DNA from 2 places in the Streptomyces sp. NPDC001407 genome. Region 2 is predicted to be linked to the other one. Evidence: riboswitches for the same ligand, from Rfam matches in the RefSeq annotation. Region 2 holds a riboswitch; the other holds the start of a gene.
What was found. Region 2 has a riboswitch for thiamine pyrophosphate ahead of thiO (glycine oxidase ThiO). Riboswitches for the same ligand answer to the same signal wherever they lie in the genome.
Positions count from the first base shown of each region.

Region 1: linked by a shared signal. The riboswitch ahead of ACFY1P_RS32625 (thiamine ABC transporter substrate binding subunit) and the one ahead of thiO (glycine oxidase ThiO) in region 2 are both predicted to bind thiamine pyrophosphate.

Region 1 covers NZ_JBIAWF010000036.1:25,668-32,830, forward strand. The annotation lists gene ACFY1P_RS32605 (hypothetical protein) at 1-194, shown strand, start outside; gene ACFY1P_RS32610 (hypothetical protein) at 513-1,436, shown strand; gene ACFY1P_RS32615 (ABC transporter ATP-binding protein) at 1,511-2,539, opposite strand; gene ACFY1P_RS32620 (ABC transporter permease) at 2,540-4,150, opposite strand; gene ACFY1P_RS32625 (thiamine ABC transporter substrate binding subunit) at 4,240-5,325, opposite strand; TPP riboswitch at 5,321-5,425, opposite strand; gene rlmN (23S rRNA (adenine(2503)-C(2))-methyltransferase RlmN) at 5,495-6,601, opposite strand; gene ACFY1P_RS32635 (phosphatidate cytidylyltransferase) at 6,690-7,163, opposite strand, start outside.
Region 2 covers NZ_JBIAWF010000006.1:173,449-180,611, reverse strand. The annotation lists gene metF (methylenetetrahydrofolate reductase [NAD(P)H]) at 1-289, opposite strand, end outside; gene thiE (thiamine phosphate synthase) at 474-1,127, opposite strand; gene ACFY1P_RS11800 (Rv2175c family DNA-binding protein) at 1,229-1,594, opposite strand; gene ACFY1P_RS11795 (NAD(P)/FAD-dependent oxidoreductase) at 1,722-2,957, opposite strand; TPP riboswitch at 3,123-3,234, shown strand; gene thiO (glycine oxidase ThiO) at 3,232-4,410, shown strand; gene thiS (sulfur carrier protein ThiS) at 4,407-4,646, shown strand; gene ACFY1P_RS11780 (thiazole synthase) at 4,656-5,462, shown strand; gene pknB (Stk1 family PASTA domain-containing Ser/Thr kinase) at 6,002-7,163, shown strand, end outside.

The DNA.
Region 1 (7,163 bases), on a different contig from region 2:
CCGCCACCGCGATCACCGCCGCCCTGGACAGCCGGCAGAACCGCGCGGGCACCACGGCGGCGCTCCAGCGCCTGGGGCTCCCCGTCTCGATGCTCCGGGGCGCGGCCGTGCTGCGCACCTGTGTGCTGCTGGCCGTGCTCACCCCGCTGACCTGGGCGATCGCCGAACTGGCGGCTCTGCCCATGACCAGATGACGGACGGCGCCACCTGAGAGCTCACCGCTGACAGGCCGGTGGGCCGATGGCGCCGACCGGCCGTGCGCACCGCACGCGTACGCTTCCCGCGTGGCCCCTGCCGGAGGCGTCGGCCGCGGGCGGCTCATGACGGGCCGGACCGCGCCGGTGGACTTTCGTGAAGGAGCACCGGCGCGGGCGGCCGGCCCCATGGGCGGCCGGTATCGCGGTCCCTCCACGGACCCGTTCTTGACCTTTTCTTGACCCAAGGCAACTTCCGCGCCGAAAAGCACGTCTGGCTCAGAAGCACGACGGTTTATCAGGCGAACGGAGCAATTGGTGATCATCGGCCTAGTGACGGCTGTCGCGGCCTCGGCCTGTTATGGAACGGGTTCGGTCCTGCAAGCCGTGGGATCGCGGAAATCGGCCCGCCGCGAGGCCGCCACCGCCTCGTCCACAGGCACCACCCAGCACGGCGGGCCGAGCCTCTCCTCCACCGCGAAGGCCGCTGTGACCTGGGAGTTCATGGTCGGCACGGTCTTGGACTTCATAGGCTTCGGGCTCGGCGCGCTGGCCGCGCGGATGCTGCCGTTGTTCCTGTCCCAGACCGTCATCAGCGCCAACCTCGTCGTCACCGCCCTGCTGAGCATCAAGCTCCTGGGCATCCGGCTGACCAAGCCGGAGTGGGCGTCCATCGGCGTGGTCTGCTCCGCGCTGGTGCTGCTGGCGACCGCCGCGGGCCACGAGGGCGGCGGTGACGCCGCGCGGTCCACCCACTGGTGGCTGCTGGTCATCTCGGTCGTGCTGATGGGCGGCGGCACGCTGGCCGTGCGCCTGATGGGCTCGCGGGCCGCGATCCTCGCCGGTCTGCTGTCCGGCCTCGGCTTCGGCGCGATCGGCGTGGGCGTGCGCGTCCTGGACGGCATCGACCCGTTCGATCTGCCCACCCTGCTCGCGGACCCGGCCCTCTACGCCATCCTCATATCCGGCGCCGTCGGCATGTACCTGCACACCGTCGCGCTCCAGATCGGCTCCGTCAACGGCGCCACCGCGGCCCTGGTCGTCGGTGAGACCGTCCTGCCGGGCATCATCGGCGTCCTCCTGCTCGGCGACAGCTCCCGTCCCGGCTTCGCCTGGGTCGCGGTGCTCGGCTTCCTGCTGGCGGTGACCGGCGCGGTGGCGGTCGCGTGGTTCGGCGAACCGGAGGGCGCGCCGGAGGCGGAACCGGAGCCCAGGGAACTCCAGCCGACAGTAAGCGGCTGACGCACCGGTAAACCCACGAAAACGGGCCGGCCGCCTGTCCTCACGGACCAGGCGCCCGGCCCGTTCCCGTACGGTCAGGAACCGCCCAGCACGACCACGTCGTCGGCGCGGAACACCACGCCCACCCGGTCGCCCGCCTCCGGTGCCTCCCGCAGCCCGCACGCGGCCTCCAGCTCCGGGCCCTTTGACGGCCGGAGCAGCAGCACCACGTGATCGCCCCGGAACGTCCGCCCGGTGACCGTGCAGGGCAGCCCTTCCGCCTCCGGTGCCAGGCGCACACCGGCGGGCCGTACGAGCAGCCGGCAGCGCCCGTCAGGGGTCCCGGCAGGCACCGGGACCTTGCCCCACACCGTGTCGGCGCGCTCCCCGCGGACCGTCGCCTCGACCACGTTGTCGAAGCCGAGAAAACGGGCCACGAACTCCGACGCCGGCCGCTGCCAGACCTCCAGCGGAGTCCCGGCCTGCGCGATCCGGCCGTCCCGCATCACCACGACCCGGTCGGCGAGCGCGAACGCCTCGCCCTGGTCGTGGGTGACGGCCAGCACGGTGGTGCCCAGCCGCCCGAAGAGCTCCCGGAGCTCCACCACGAGGCGCTCGCGCAGGCTCCGGTCGAGCTGGCCCAGCGGCTCGTCGAGCATCAGCAGGCGCGGCCGCGGGGCGAGCGCGCGGGCGAGCGCGACGCGCTGCTGCTCGCCGCCCGACAGCGCCGCGACGGACCGCCGCTGGGCGCCCGGCAGCCCCACCATGTCGAGCAGTTCGGCCACCCGGTGCGCCGCCTCGGCGCGCCCGGTCCCGCGCATGCGCAGGCCGAAGCCGACGTTGCCGCCCACGTCCCGCTGCGGGAAGAGCTGGTGGTCCTGGAACATCAGGCCCACCTCGCGCCGGTGTGTCGGCACACCGCTCTGGTCGTTCCCCGAGAGGAACACCCGCCCGGCGTCCGCCCGCTGGAGACCGGCCACCACCCGCAGCAGGGTGGACTTGCCGCTGCCGCTCGGCCCGAGCACACACACCGTCTCGTGCTCGGCGACCTGGAGGTCCACCGCGTCCAGCGCCGCGCGCTCACCGAAGCGGACGGTCACGCCGTCCAGTCGCAGCAGGGACATCTAGAACTCTCCCGAACGGTCGGTGCGTACGCGCTCCAGAACCAGCAGCGCCGCCGCGCACACCAGCATCAGGATCGTGCTGAGGGCCATCGCCTGGCCGTAGTTGAGCTCCCCGGGCCGGCCCAGCAGACGGGCCACGGCCACGGGCAGCGTCGGGTTGTCGGGCCGGGCGATGAAGACGGTCGCGCCGAACTCGCCCAGTGACACGGCGAACGCGAAGCCGGCCGCGACCGCCAGGGCGCGGCCCACCAGCGGCAGGTCGACCTCGCGCCAGGCGCGCAGCGGTGAGGCGCCGAGCACGGCGGCGGCCTCGCGCAGCCGGGCGTCCACCGCGCGCAGCACGGGCAGCATGGTCCGCACGACGAACGGCACGCCCACCAGGGCCTGTGCGAGCGGCACCAGGATCCACGACGTGCGCAGGTCCAGCGGCGGCTCGTCCAGGGTGATCAGGAAGCCGAAGCCGACGGTCACGGCGGAGGTGCCGAGCGGCAGCATCAGCAGCGCGTCGAAGCCGCGGACGAGCTTCCCCGCCCGTCGGGTGAGCGCGGCGGCCGCCAGGCCGCCCACGACCACCGCGATGCCGGTGGCCGCCAGCGCGTACGACAGCGAATTGCCGATGGCCTCCAGCGGGGCGACGACGAACGTGCCGCCGTTGTCGCCCGCCGAGGCGAGGGCGCGGTAGAAGGCGAGTCCGTAGCCGTCGGGCCCGTCGAAGGAGCGCAGGGTGAGGACGAGCGGCACCAGCACCAGCAGCGCGATCACCGCGAGCACTGAGCCGAGCAGCGCCCACTGCGCCGCACCTCGCGGCCTGCGGGCGGTCCGCGCGGCGTCGACGAGCCTCAGGGCGGACTCCCTGCGGCGTACGGTCCGGCCGTGCACCACGAGCAGCACGGCCACCGCGACGAACTGCACGAGGGTGAGCACGGCCGCGGTCGGCAGGTCCAGCAGCTGCGCGGTCTGCTGATAGATCTCCACTTCCAGCGTGGAGTAGCGCGGGCCGCCCAGGATCTGCACGACGCCGAAGGAGGTGAAGGTGAAGAGGAAGACCATCAGCGCGGCGGCGGCCACGGCGGGCGCCAGCGCGGGCAGTGTCACCCGCCGCCAGGCGGCGAAGCGCCCGGCTCCCAGGACCCGCGCGGCCTCTTCCTGGCGCGGGTCGAGCTGCGCCCAGAGGCCGCCCACGGTCCGTACGACCACGGCGTAGTTGAAGAAGACGTGGGCGAGGAGGATCGCCCACACGGTGGTGTCCAGGCGCACGCCCCACAGCTCGTCCAGCAGCCCGCCGCGCCCCAGCAGCGCCAGGAACGCCGAGCCGACGACGACGGTCGGCAGGACGAAGGGGACGGTGACCACGGCCCGCAGCAGCTGCTTGCCGGGGAAGTCGAAACGCGCGAAGACGTACGCGCCGGGGAGCGCGAGTGCGAGGGTCAGCGCGGTGGAGGCGAGGGCCTGCCAGGTGGTGAACCACAGGACGTGGCCGGTCGCGGGATCGGTGACGACCTCGCCGATGCGGCCGAACTGCCAGTGCCCGCCGTCCTTGAGCCCGCGGGAGACGATCGCGGTGACGGGATAGGCGAAGAAGACCCCGAAGAAGGCGAGCGGCACGGCCATCAGGCCGAGCCGCACCACCGTCGGCCGGAGGGACCTCCCGGGCCGCCCGGAGGCGGTCCGGGGGGCCTTGGGCGGCCTTGCCGTGACGTCTACTTCAGGACGATCGAGGACCATGCCTTGACCCACTGCTCGCGGTTCTTGGCGATCTTCTCGGGGGCGAGCGTCGCGGGGTCGGTGACCTTCGCGCCGTATTTGGTGAACAGCTCCGGTAGCGCGGCGTCCTGGGCGGCGGGCTTGACGAACATGGTCAGCGGCATGTCCTCCTGGAACTTCTTGCCCAGCAGGAAGTCGATCAGCGCCTTGCCGCCCTCGGTGTTCTTCGCGCCGGACAGCAGCCCGGCGAATTCGATCTGCCGGAAGCACGTGCCGGTCGCGACGCCGGTCGGGGCCTCCTTCGGCTCCGGCTTCACGTCCATCACCTCGGCGGGCGGGCTGGAGGCATAGGAGACGACCAGCGGCTTGTCGCCCTTGGCCTTCCGCCCCGCGGCGGAGCCGGAGAAGCGCTGGTTGTACGCCTGCTCCCAGCCGTCGACCACCTCGACGCCGTTGGCCTTGAGCTTCTTCCAGTAGTCCTGCCAGCCGGCGTCGCCGTACCTGGCGATGCTGCCGAGCTGGAAGGCGAGGCCGGGCGAGGACGTCGCGGAGTTCTCCGTGACGAGGAGGTCCTTGTACTCCGGCTTGATCAGGTCGTCGAAGGACTGCGGCGGGGCCAGCTTGTGGCCGTCGAAATACGCGCGGTCGTAGTTGACGCAGATGTCACCGGTGTCGATCGGCGTGACCCGGTGCTGCGCGGCGTCGAGCTGGAGGTCCTTGGGGACGCGGTCCAGGCCCTTGGCCTCGTACGGCGTGAAGAGGTTCTTGTCCAGGGCACGCGACAGGAGGGTGTTGTCGACGCCGAAGAAGACGTCGCCCTGCGGGTGCCTGGCGGACAGGATCGCCTGGTTGACCGCCGCTCCGGCGTCACCGCTCTTGACCGTCTTGACGGTGTAGCCGCTCTGCTTCTCGAAGTCCTTGAGCACACTGTCCGAGATCTGGAACGAGTCGTGCGAGACGAGGGTGACGGTCTTGCCGCCGTCGGCCTTGTCGGAGCCGCCCGAGCCACAGGCGGCCAGCGCGGGCAGGCCGAGCGCGACGGCGGCCGCCGCGCCGAGGGCACGCCGGAGGTTGGTGTTCATGGTGCGATTGACTCCCTACGCCGGTATGACCCGGATCAGGTCCGAGGGTCTGCGGCCCGTGCCGCACTCTCAGCGCTCTCGCGCTCCCCTGTCGGAGTGTTCATTTGTGCGTTCGTTCGTGCGCGCGGAGGCGCGATGGCACCGTATCAGTGCCGCTTCGGGGCCGCGCTCAGCGCTCGGCCGCCGCCAGCTGTCCGCAGGCGCCGTCGATCTCCTGGCCACGGGTGTCGCGGACGGTCACCGGCACGCCGTGCGCGGCGATCGCCTGGACGAACGCCCGCTCGTCCTCCGGCCGGGAGGCCGTCCACTTCGACCCCGGGGTGGGGTTGAGCGGGATGAGGTTGACGTGCACACGCTTGCCCTTGAGGAGCCGGCCGAGCAGGTCACCGCGCCACGCCTGGTCGTTGATGTCACGGATCAGGGCGTACTCGATGGAGATGCGGCGGCCTGACTTCTCCGCGTACTCCCAGGCGGCGTCGAGGACCTCGCGGACCTTCCAGCGGGTGTTGACCGGCACCAGGGTGTCGCGCAGCTCGTCGTCGGGCGCGTGCAGCGAGACCGCGAGGCGGCACTTGAAGCCCTCGTCGGCGAAGCGGTGCATCGCGGGGACCAGACCGACGGTGGAGACGGTGATGCCGCGCTGGGAGAGGCCGAGGCCGTCGGGCTCGGGGTCGGTGAGCCGGCGGATGGCGCCGACGACCCGCTTGTAGTTGGCGAGCGGCTCGCCCATGCCCATGAAGACGATGTTGGACAGGCGCGCGGGCCCGCCGGGCACCTCGCCGTCGCGCAGCGCGCGCATGCCGTCCACGATCTGGTGCACGATCTCGGCGGCCGACAGATTGCGGTCGAGGCCGGCCTGGCCGGTGGCGCAGAACGGGCAGTTCATCCCGCAGCCGGCCTGGGAGCTGATGCACATGGTGACCCGGTCGGGGTAGCGCATCAGCACCGACTCCACCAGCTTGCCGTCGTGCAGCCGCCAGAGGGTCTTGCGGGTGGTGTCGTCGTCGCACGAGATGTGCCGGACGACACTCATCAGCTCGGGCAGCAGCTCGGCCGCGAGCTTCTCGCGGGAGGCGGCGGGGATGTCGGTCCATGCCGCGGGGTCGTGTGCGTACCGGGCGAAATAGTGCTGCGACAGCTGCTTCGCACGGAACGGCTTCTCGCCGATCGCGGCAACCGCCTCGCGGCGCTCGGCGGGCGAGAGATCGGCAAGGTGCCGCGGGGGCTGCTTGGCCCCGCGCGGCGCGACGAAAGTGAGTTCTCCAGGTGCAGGCATGGTCCTACCAGTGTCGCAGACGTGCGGAGAGGGGCCCGCCGTCCTGTGGACAACGAGCCCCTCACCGAGGAAAGCGCAGGCCGGAGCCCTATGCGCTGCCGACGAAGACCACCATCAGCAGCCACACCACCGGGGCGGTCGGCAGCAGGGAGTCCAGCCGGTCCATGATCCCGCCGTGGCCGGGCAGCAGGGCACCCATGTCCTTGATCCCCAGGTCGCGCTTGATCATGGACTCGCCGAGGTCGCCCAGCGTGGCGCTGACCGCGACGGCGAGGCCGAGCAGCAGGCCCTGCCACCACTTGCCGTCGTCGATCAGGAAGCGCATGCACAGCGCGCCCGCCACCATGGCGAACAGGACGGCCCCGAGCAGGCCCTCACGCGTCTTGCCGGGGCTGATGCGCGGCGCCAGCTTGCGCTTGCCGAACTTCCAGCCCACCGCGTACGCACCGGTGTCGCTGACGACCGTCAGGATCAGGAAGGTGAGCACCCGCCACGCGCCGTCGCCCGCGGCCAGCATCAGGGCCACGAACGTGGCCAGGAACGGCACGTAGAACGCGGCGAA
Region 2 (7,163 bases):
AGTGGTTGACGGCGGTGAGGTGCGCGACGGGCGTCAGCGTGGTGTCCGTCGCGATCCGCTCGGTCGCCCGGACGGTGCCCTCACGGGAGGAGCCGCCCGCGCCGTAGGTCACGGAGACGAAGGTGGGTCCGACGGCCTCGATCCGCCGGATGGCGTTCCACAGGGTCCGCTCGCCCTTCTCGGACTTCGGGGCCGCGAACTCGAACGAATAGGACTGCGCGCCTGAGGCGAGCAGCTCACGCACCGTGCGGGCGTGGTCTGTCCTGGTGGAGGCTGTGCCAAGGGCCATACCGGCAAGTTAACCAGCGGTTCCGCGCAGCCCCAACCCTCATTTGCGATATGACCGATTAGCCGGTCTCTCGTCCACTTTCTGGACAGTCTGTTCATGTCCCGTTGACATTTGACCGACGTTCCCTGGCCGCTTCCTGACCGGTCCGTGGCGGATGGTGCCGGCGGCGTCGCGCCGCCGGGCATCACGCTCCGTACGCGCGGACGCGCTTCGCGAGGCGGGCCGTGGCCTCGGCGGGGTCGTCGGCCTCGGTGATCGCGCGGACCACCACGACCCGGCGGGCGCCCGCCTCCAGCACCTCGTCCAGATTGGTGGCGTCGATGCCGCCGATGGCGAACCAGGGCCGCGCGGGCTTCAGTGCGGCGGTGTAGCGGACCAGGTCCAGGCCCGGCGCGTGCCGGCCCGGCTTGGTCGGGGTGGGCCAGCAGGGGCCGGTGCAGAAATAGTCCACGCCGGGCTCGGCGACGGCGGCGTCCACCTCCGCCTCGGCGTGGGTCGAGCGCCCGATCAGCACCGTGGCGCCGAGGATCGCGCGGGCGGCGGGCACCGGCAGGTCGCCCTGGCCCAGGTGCAGCACCTGGGAGCCGATGGCGTGGGCTACGTCCGCGCGGTCGTTGACCGCGAGGAGCTTGCCGTGGCGGCGGGCCGCGTCGGCGAGGACGGCGAGGTGCTCCAGCTCCTCCCCCGCCTCCATGCCCTTGTCGCGCAGCTGCACGACGTCCACCCCGGCGGCGAGGACCGCGTCCAGGAATTCCGGCAGGTCTCCCTGGCGCTTGCGGGCATCGGTGCACAGATACAGCCGGGCGTCGGCGAGCCGCTCGCGCGCGGTGACGGACATCGGGTGGATCCCCCCGGGTCGGCGGTGTGCGGGCGGGGCCCGGGGCCCCGCCCGCACACCGGACGGTTCTCTCTTACGCTTCTACAGCGCCTGCGGACGGGTCAGACGGCGAGCGCCTGGGCGCGGCGCTTCACCTCCGTGCCACGATTCTCGCGCAGGGCCTGCGCCGGGGTGCCGGGCAGGGTCGGGTCCGGAGTGAAGAGCCACTCCAGCATTTCCTCGTCGCTGAAGCCGTCGTCCCTCAGCAGCGTCAAGGTGCCGGCGAGGCCCTTGATCACCTTGCCCTCGCCGATGAACTCGGCGGGCACCTGGAGCACTCGGTTCTCGCCACGGCGCACCGCGATCAGCTGGCCCTCCTTGACCAGCTGCCGGACGCGCGTCACCTCGACATCGAGCATTTCCGCGATGTCGGGGAGGTTGAGCCAGGCGGGGACGAGAGCATCGATCTTTGCGTCAATCTCGGTCACGGGACAAGCCTGCCATCTGGGACTGACAGTCGGTAGCCAGGTTGACCCGACCTTGTCGGCGGCGCGTCGCGCGGGGCCCGGGAGACGCCCGGGGGAGGCGGCCTCCCCCGGAGCCCTCAGCGGGCGCTCACACCGCCGCCGCCTTCAGCTGGACCGAGGCGTTCGCCGCCCGTGCCCGGTCGATGGCCGCGCCGCGCTCGATGAGCTTGCGGCCCTGGGCCAGGTCGCGCGGGCGGCCGACGGCCAGGAGGGCGACGAGGACCTCGCCGCGCACCCAGCACACCGTCCAGGCGGCGCCCGCCGGGTCGCCGCGCCAGATGAGCTCGTCGCCCTCGACGTGGTGGCCCGCGTACTGCACGAACCTCCCGAACTGCTCGGACCAGAAATACGGCACCGGGTCGTAGATGGGCCCCTCGGCCGTGCCGTGCACGATGTTCCCGGCGACCGTGCGCGGGCCCTGGAGGGCGTTGTCCCAGTGGTGGACCAGGAGCCGCTCGCCGTAGCGGGCGGACGGGAAGGACGCGCAGTCGCCGACCGCGTAGACGCCGGGCACGGAGGTGCGCAGCCGGTCGTCGGTGACCACGGAGCCGTCGGCGGCCAGCTCGACGCCCGAGCCCGCCAGCCACTCCGTCGCCGGGCGGGCGCCGATGCCGACGAGTACGGCGTCCGCGGGCAGCCGGGTGCCGTCGGCCAGCACCACGGCGCCGGGTTCCACGGCGGCCACGCGCGCGCCGGTGAGCAGGCGGGCGCCGCTGTCGGCGTACCAGGCGGTCATGTGGGCGGCGACCTCGGCCGGCAGGGCACCGGCCAGGGGGCGGTCCGCGGCCTCGACGACGGTCACCCGGCAGCCCGCCTCGCGCGCGGCGGTGGCGAACTCGGCGCCGATCCACCCGGCGCCGACCGCCACCACGTCGCGCTGCCCGGCGAGCACCGGGCGCAGCCGCTCCGCGTCGTCCAGGGTGCGCAGCAGGTGCACGCCCGGGACACCCGCGCTGCCGGGCAGTTCGACGGGCCGGGCGCCGGTGGCGATGACCAGCACGTCGTACGGAACGGGCCCCGCGGAAGTGTCCACCAGGCGCTCGCCGGCCCGCAGCCGGGTGACCTCCCGGCCGAGTTCGAGGTCTATGCCGAGGGAGGCGAAGTCCACCTCGAAGGCGGAGCCCTCGGCCTTGCCCAGCAGCACGGCCTTGGACAGCGGCGGCCTGTCGTACGGCTGGTGGGGCTCGGCGCCCAGCAGGGTGATCGCGCCGGTCCAGCCCTGCTCACGCAGGGCGACGGCGGTCTGCACCCCGGCCATTCCGGCCCCCACGATGACGGCCCGCCGGTCACTGGTGGTCTGCGGTTCGTTCCGGTGCTCGCTCACCCGGTCAACTGTAGGGCGGCGGCCCGTCCCGACCGGAGCACCGCGTAGCGAGACCTCTGACACAACGTCACGGTGTTTGGCGCGCCCCGGTGCCGCGCACGCCCCTCCGGCCGCCCCCGTCCGGCCTTCCGGACGGTTCGCGGCGCGTACTAGGGTGGCCGCTGTACAAGCACTCGCGGGAGCCCGGACGGACCGGGCTGAGAGGGAGGCTGGCGGCCTCCGACCGTACGAACCTGATCCGGGTCATGCCGGCGAAGGGAGGGGCTGGACGCCCATGCACGCGTCTTCAACAGCGTCACCGGGGACGTACGACGTCCTCGTGGTCGGCGGCGGTGTCATCGGTCTGGTCACGGCGTGGCGTGCCGCGCAGCGCGGCCTGCGCACCGCCGTCGCGGATCCCGCGCCGGGCGGCGGCGCGGCCGGGGTGGCGGCCGGGATGCTGGCCGCGGTGACCGAGCTGCACTACGGCGAGCAGGAGCTGCTCGCGCTCAATCTGGCGTCCGCGCGGCGCTATCCGCAGTTCACGGCGGAGCTGGAGGAGGCGAGCGGCCAGGACACCGGCTACCGCGCCTGCGGGACCCTCGCCGTCGCCCTCGACGCCGACGACCGGGCCCATCTGCGGGAGCTGCACGCCCTCCAGGAGCGGTGCGGTCTGGACGCCCAGTGGCTGTCGGGGCGTGAGTGCCGCCGGCTGGAGCCGATGCTCGCGCCGGGCGTGCGCGGAGGCGTGCGGGTGGACGGCGACCACCAGACCGACCCCCGGCGGCTCGCCGGGGCCCTGCTGACGGCCTGCGAACGGGCGGGGGTCGCCTTCCACCGCGCGGAGGCCGTACGGCTGCTGCTCTCCGGTGACCGGGCCACCGGCGCCGAACTCGCCGACGGCACCCGCGTCGGCGCCGGCCGGACCGTGCTCGCCGCGGGCAGCCGCAGCGGCACCCTCGCCGGCGTCCCCGAGCACGTCCTGCCGCCGGTGCGCCCGGTCAAGGGCCAGATCCTGCGGCTGCGCGTGCCCGACGCGTACGCGCCCTTCCTGTCGCGGACCGTGCGGGCGGTGGTGCGCGGCGGCCACGTCTATCTCGTGCCGCGTGAGAACGGCGAGCTGGTCGTCGGCGCGACCACCGAGGAGCTGGGCTGGGACACGACCGTCACCGCGGGCGGCGTCTACGAACTGCTGCGCGACGCCCATGAGCTGGTGCCCGGCATCACCGAGCTGCCCCTGGTGGAGACGCGCGCCGGGCTGCGCCCCGGCTCGCCCGACAACGCCCCGCTGCTGGGCCCCACGGCCCTGCCCGGCCTGCTCGCCGCCACCGGCCACTACCGCAACGGCGTGCTCCTCACCCCGCTGACCGGCGACGTGATGGCCGAGGCGCTGACCACCGGACGGCTGCCGGACGAGGCCCGCCCGTTCTCTCCCCTCCGCTTCTCGAACGCGCTCCAGGAGCTGCCCGTATGAACCCCATGGACCCCACCGACAGCCCCGAGGCCCACGTCGGCATCAGCCTCAACGGCGAGAGCCGCTCGGTGCCCCGGGGCCTGACCCTCGACGGCCTCGTGGCCTCGCTGACCACGGCGCACAGCGGGGTCGCGGCGGCCGTCAACGAGGCCGTCGTACCGCGCGGCCAGTGGCCCGGCACCACGCTCGGCGAGGGCGACCGCGTCGAGGTCCTCACCGCAGTGCAGGGAGGCTGATCAGCCCAGATGGCAGACGATCTGCTCACCGTCGCGGGCACCGCCTTCACGTCCCGCCTGATCATGGGCACCGGCGGCGCGCCCAGCCTCGACGTCCTGGAGCGCGCGCTGCTCGCCTCCGGCACCGAGCTCACCACGGTGGCCATGCGGCGGCTGGACACGAACGTACGGGGCTCGGTGCTGTCGCTGCTCGCCCGGCACGACATCCGGGTCCTGCCGAACACGGCGGGCTGCTACACCGCCGGGGAGGCCGTGCTCACCGCCCGCCTGGCCCGGGAGGCGCTCGGCACCGACTGGGTCAAGCTCGAAGTGATCGCCGACGAGCGCACGCTGCTGCCCGACCCGGTCGAGCTGCTGGAAGCGGCGGAGATCCTGGTGGACGACGGCTTCACGGTGCTGCCCTACACCAACGACGACCCGGTGCTCGCCCGCCGCCTGGAGGACGCCGGGTGCGCCGCGATCATGCCGCTGGGCTCGCCCATCGGCTCCGGCCTCGGCATCCGCAACCCGCACAACTTCCAGCTGATCACCGAGCGGGCGGGGGTGCCGGTGATCCTTGACGCGGGCGCGGGCACGGCGTCGGACGCGGCGATCGCGATGGAGCTCGGCTGCTCGGCGGTGATGCTCGCCTCGGCGGTCACCCGCGCGCAGGACCCGGCCCTGATGGCGGAGGCGATGCGCCACGCGGTCGAGGGAGGCCGCCTGGCTTTCCGAGCGGGCCGCATCCCGCGCCGCCACTTCGCGGAGGCGTCGTCCCCCACAGAGGGTCTGCCGACCTTCGACCCGGAACGCCCTGCCTTTGGCGACGGCGGATAGGCCGGGGGTTTCTCTTGGCGCGTCGCCTGCGGGCCGTCCCATCCGCACCACCGCTGCGCGGCGGTGTCCTCAATCGCCGGACGGGCTGGATTCACGGACCGTGGGTTCTACCCTGCGGGTTGTTTTGCCGCCTGCGGCGGGGACGCCCTGCGGCCGTGTCCTCAAACGCCGGACGGGCTGGATGAACGGACCGTGAGTTCGTCACCTGCGGGTCTCGTAGCCTGCCGGCCCGCAGCATCACGAGCCACGGTCCACCCCACCAACCCGTTGGGGGCACCTCCGAGCGGGGCTGGGAGGAGCAGCGAACCCGCACCACCAGCCCGTCCGGCGCTTGAGGACACGCCCGCAGGGCGTCCCCGCCGTAGGCGGCAACGGGCCCGCACTCGGGGGTCTGGGGCACGCGCCCCAGTTTCGGGAAGGGGCGGGGTAGGGGAACAAAGCCCGCCGCAGGCGCCAAGCACCCGCACCCAGGAGCCCGGGGAACCCCCCGGAAACAAGGCCACTAGGGGGCGCCCCCTGACGGCTCTTAGACTCCTAGCGTGGATACGACGCTAGGAGACCCGCTCGTCGGGCACATGCTGGACGGCCGCTACCGGGTCGAGGCCCGGATCGCCGTCGGCGGCATGGCCACGGTCTACCGCGCCCTCGACACGCGGCTCGACCGGGTGCTCGCCCTGAAGGTGATGCACCCGGGGCTCGCCGCCGACGAGGTCTTCGTGGAACGCTTCATCCGCGAGGCCAAGTCCGTGGCCCGGCTCGACCACCCGAACGTGGTGGGCGTCTTCGACCAGGGCACGGACGGCACGTACGTCTATCTCGCGATGGAGTACGTCGCCGGATGCACCCTGCGTGACGTGCTGCGCGAGCGCGGCGCGCTCCAGCCGCGCGCCGCGCTCGACATCGCGGAGCCGGTGCTCGCGGCGCTCGGCGCGGCCCACCTCGCGGGGCTCGTCCACCGGGACATGAAGCCGGAGAACGTGCTGATCGGGGACGACGGCCGGGTGAAGGTCGCCGACTTCGGGCTCGTCCGGGCCGTGGACACCCACTCCACCGCCTCCACCGGCTCGGTCCTGGGCACGGTGTCGTATCTGGCCCCCGAGCAGATGGAACACGGCACGGCCGACACCCGGGTGGACGTCTACGCCTGCGGTGTCGTCCTCTACGAAATGCTCACCGGCGCCAAGCCGCACACCGGCAGCACCCCGGCGCAGGTCCTCTACCAGCACCTCCACGAGGACGTGCCGCCGCCGTCGGCCGCCGTACCGGGACTGGCCGCGCCGCTGGACGAGCTGGTGGCCCAGGCCACCGCCCGCGACCCGCAGCAGCGCCCGGCCGACGCGGTGGGCCTGCTGGCGCTGGTCCGCGCCGCCCGCGAGGCGCTGTCCGACGAGCAGCTGGACGCCGTGCCCCCGCAGGCGCGGACGCCGGAGCAGGGGGCGCCGAGCGGCTCCGAGGACCGTACGAGCGTGATCCCCCGGCCCGCCGCGGTCCGGCCCCTGCCGGCCGCGGAGGACGAGCGGCTCAACCGCACGACGCGGCTGGAGCAGCCGCCCGCTCCCCCGGCCCCGCCGGCCGCCGCGGTGGCCCGGACCGGCCGGCCCCGGCCGAGCCGCACCCTGCTCGCGGTGCTCGCGGCCGTCCTGCTGGCCGTGGTGGGCACGGGCGTCTGGTACATCAACTCCGGCCAGTTCACGACCGTCC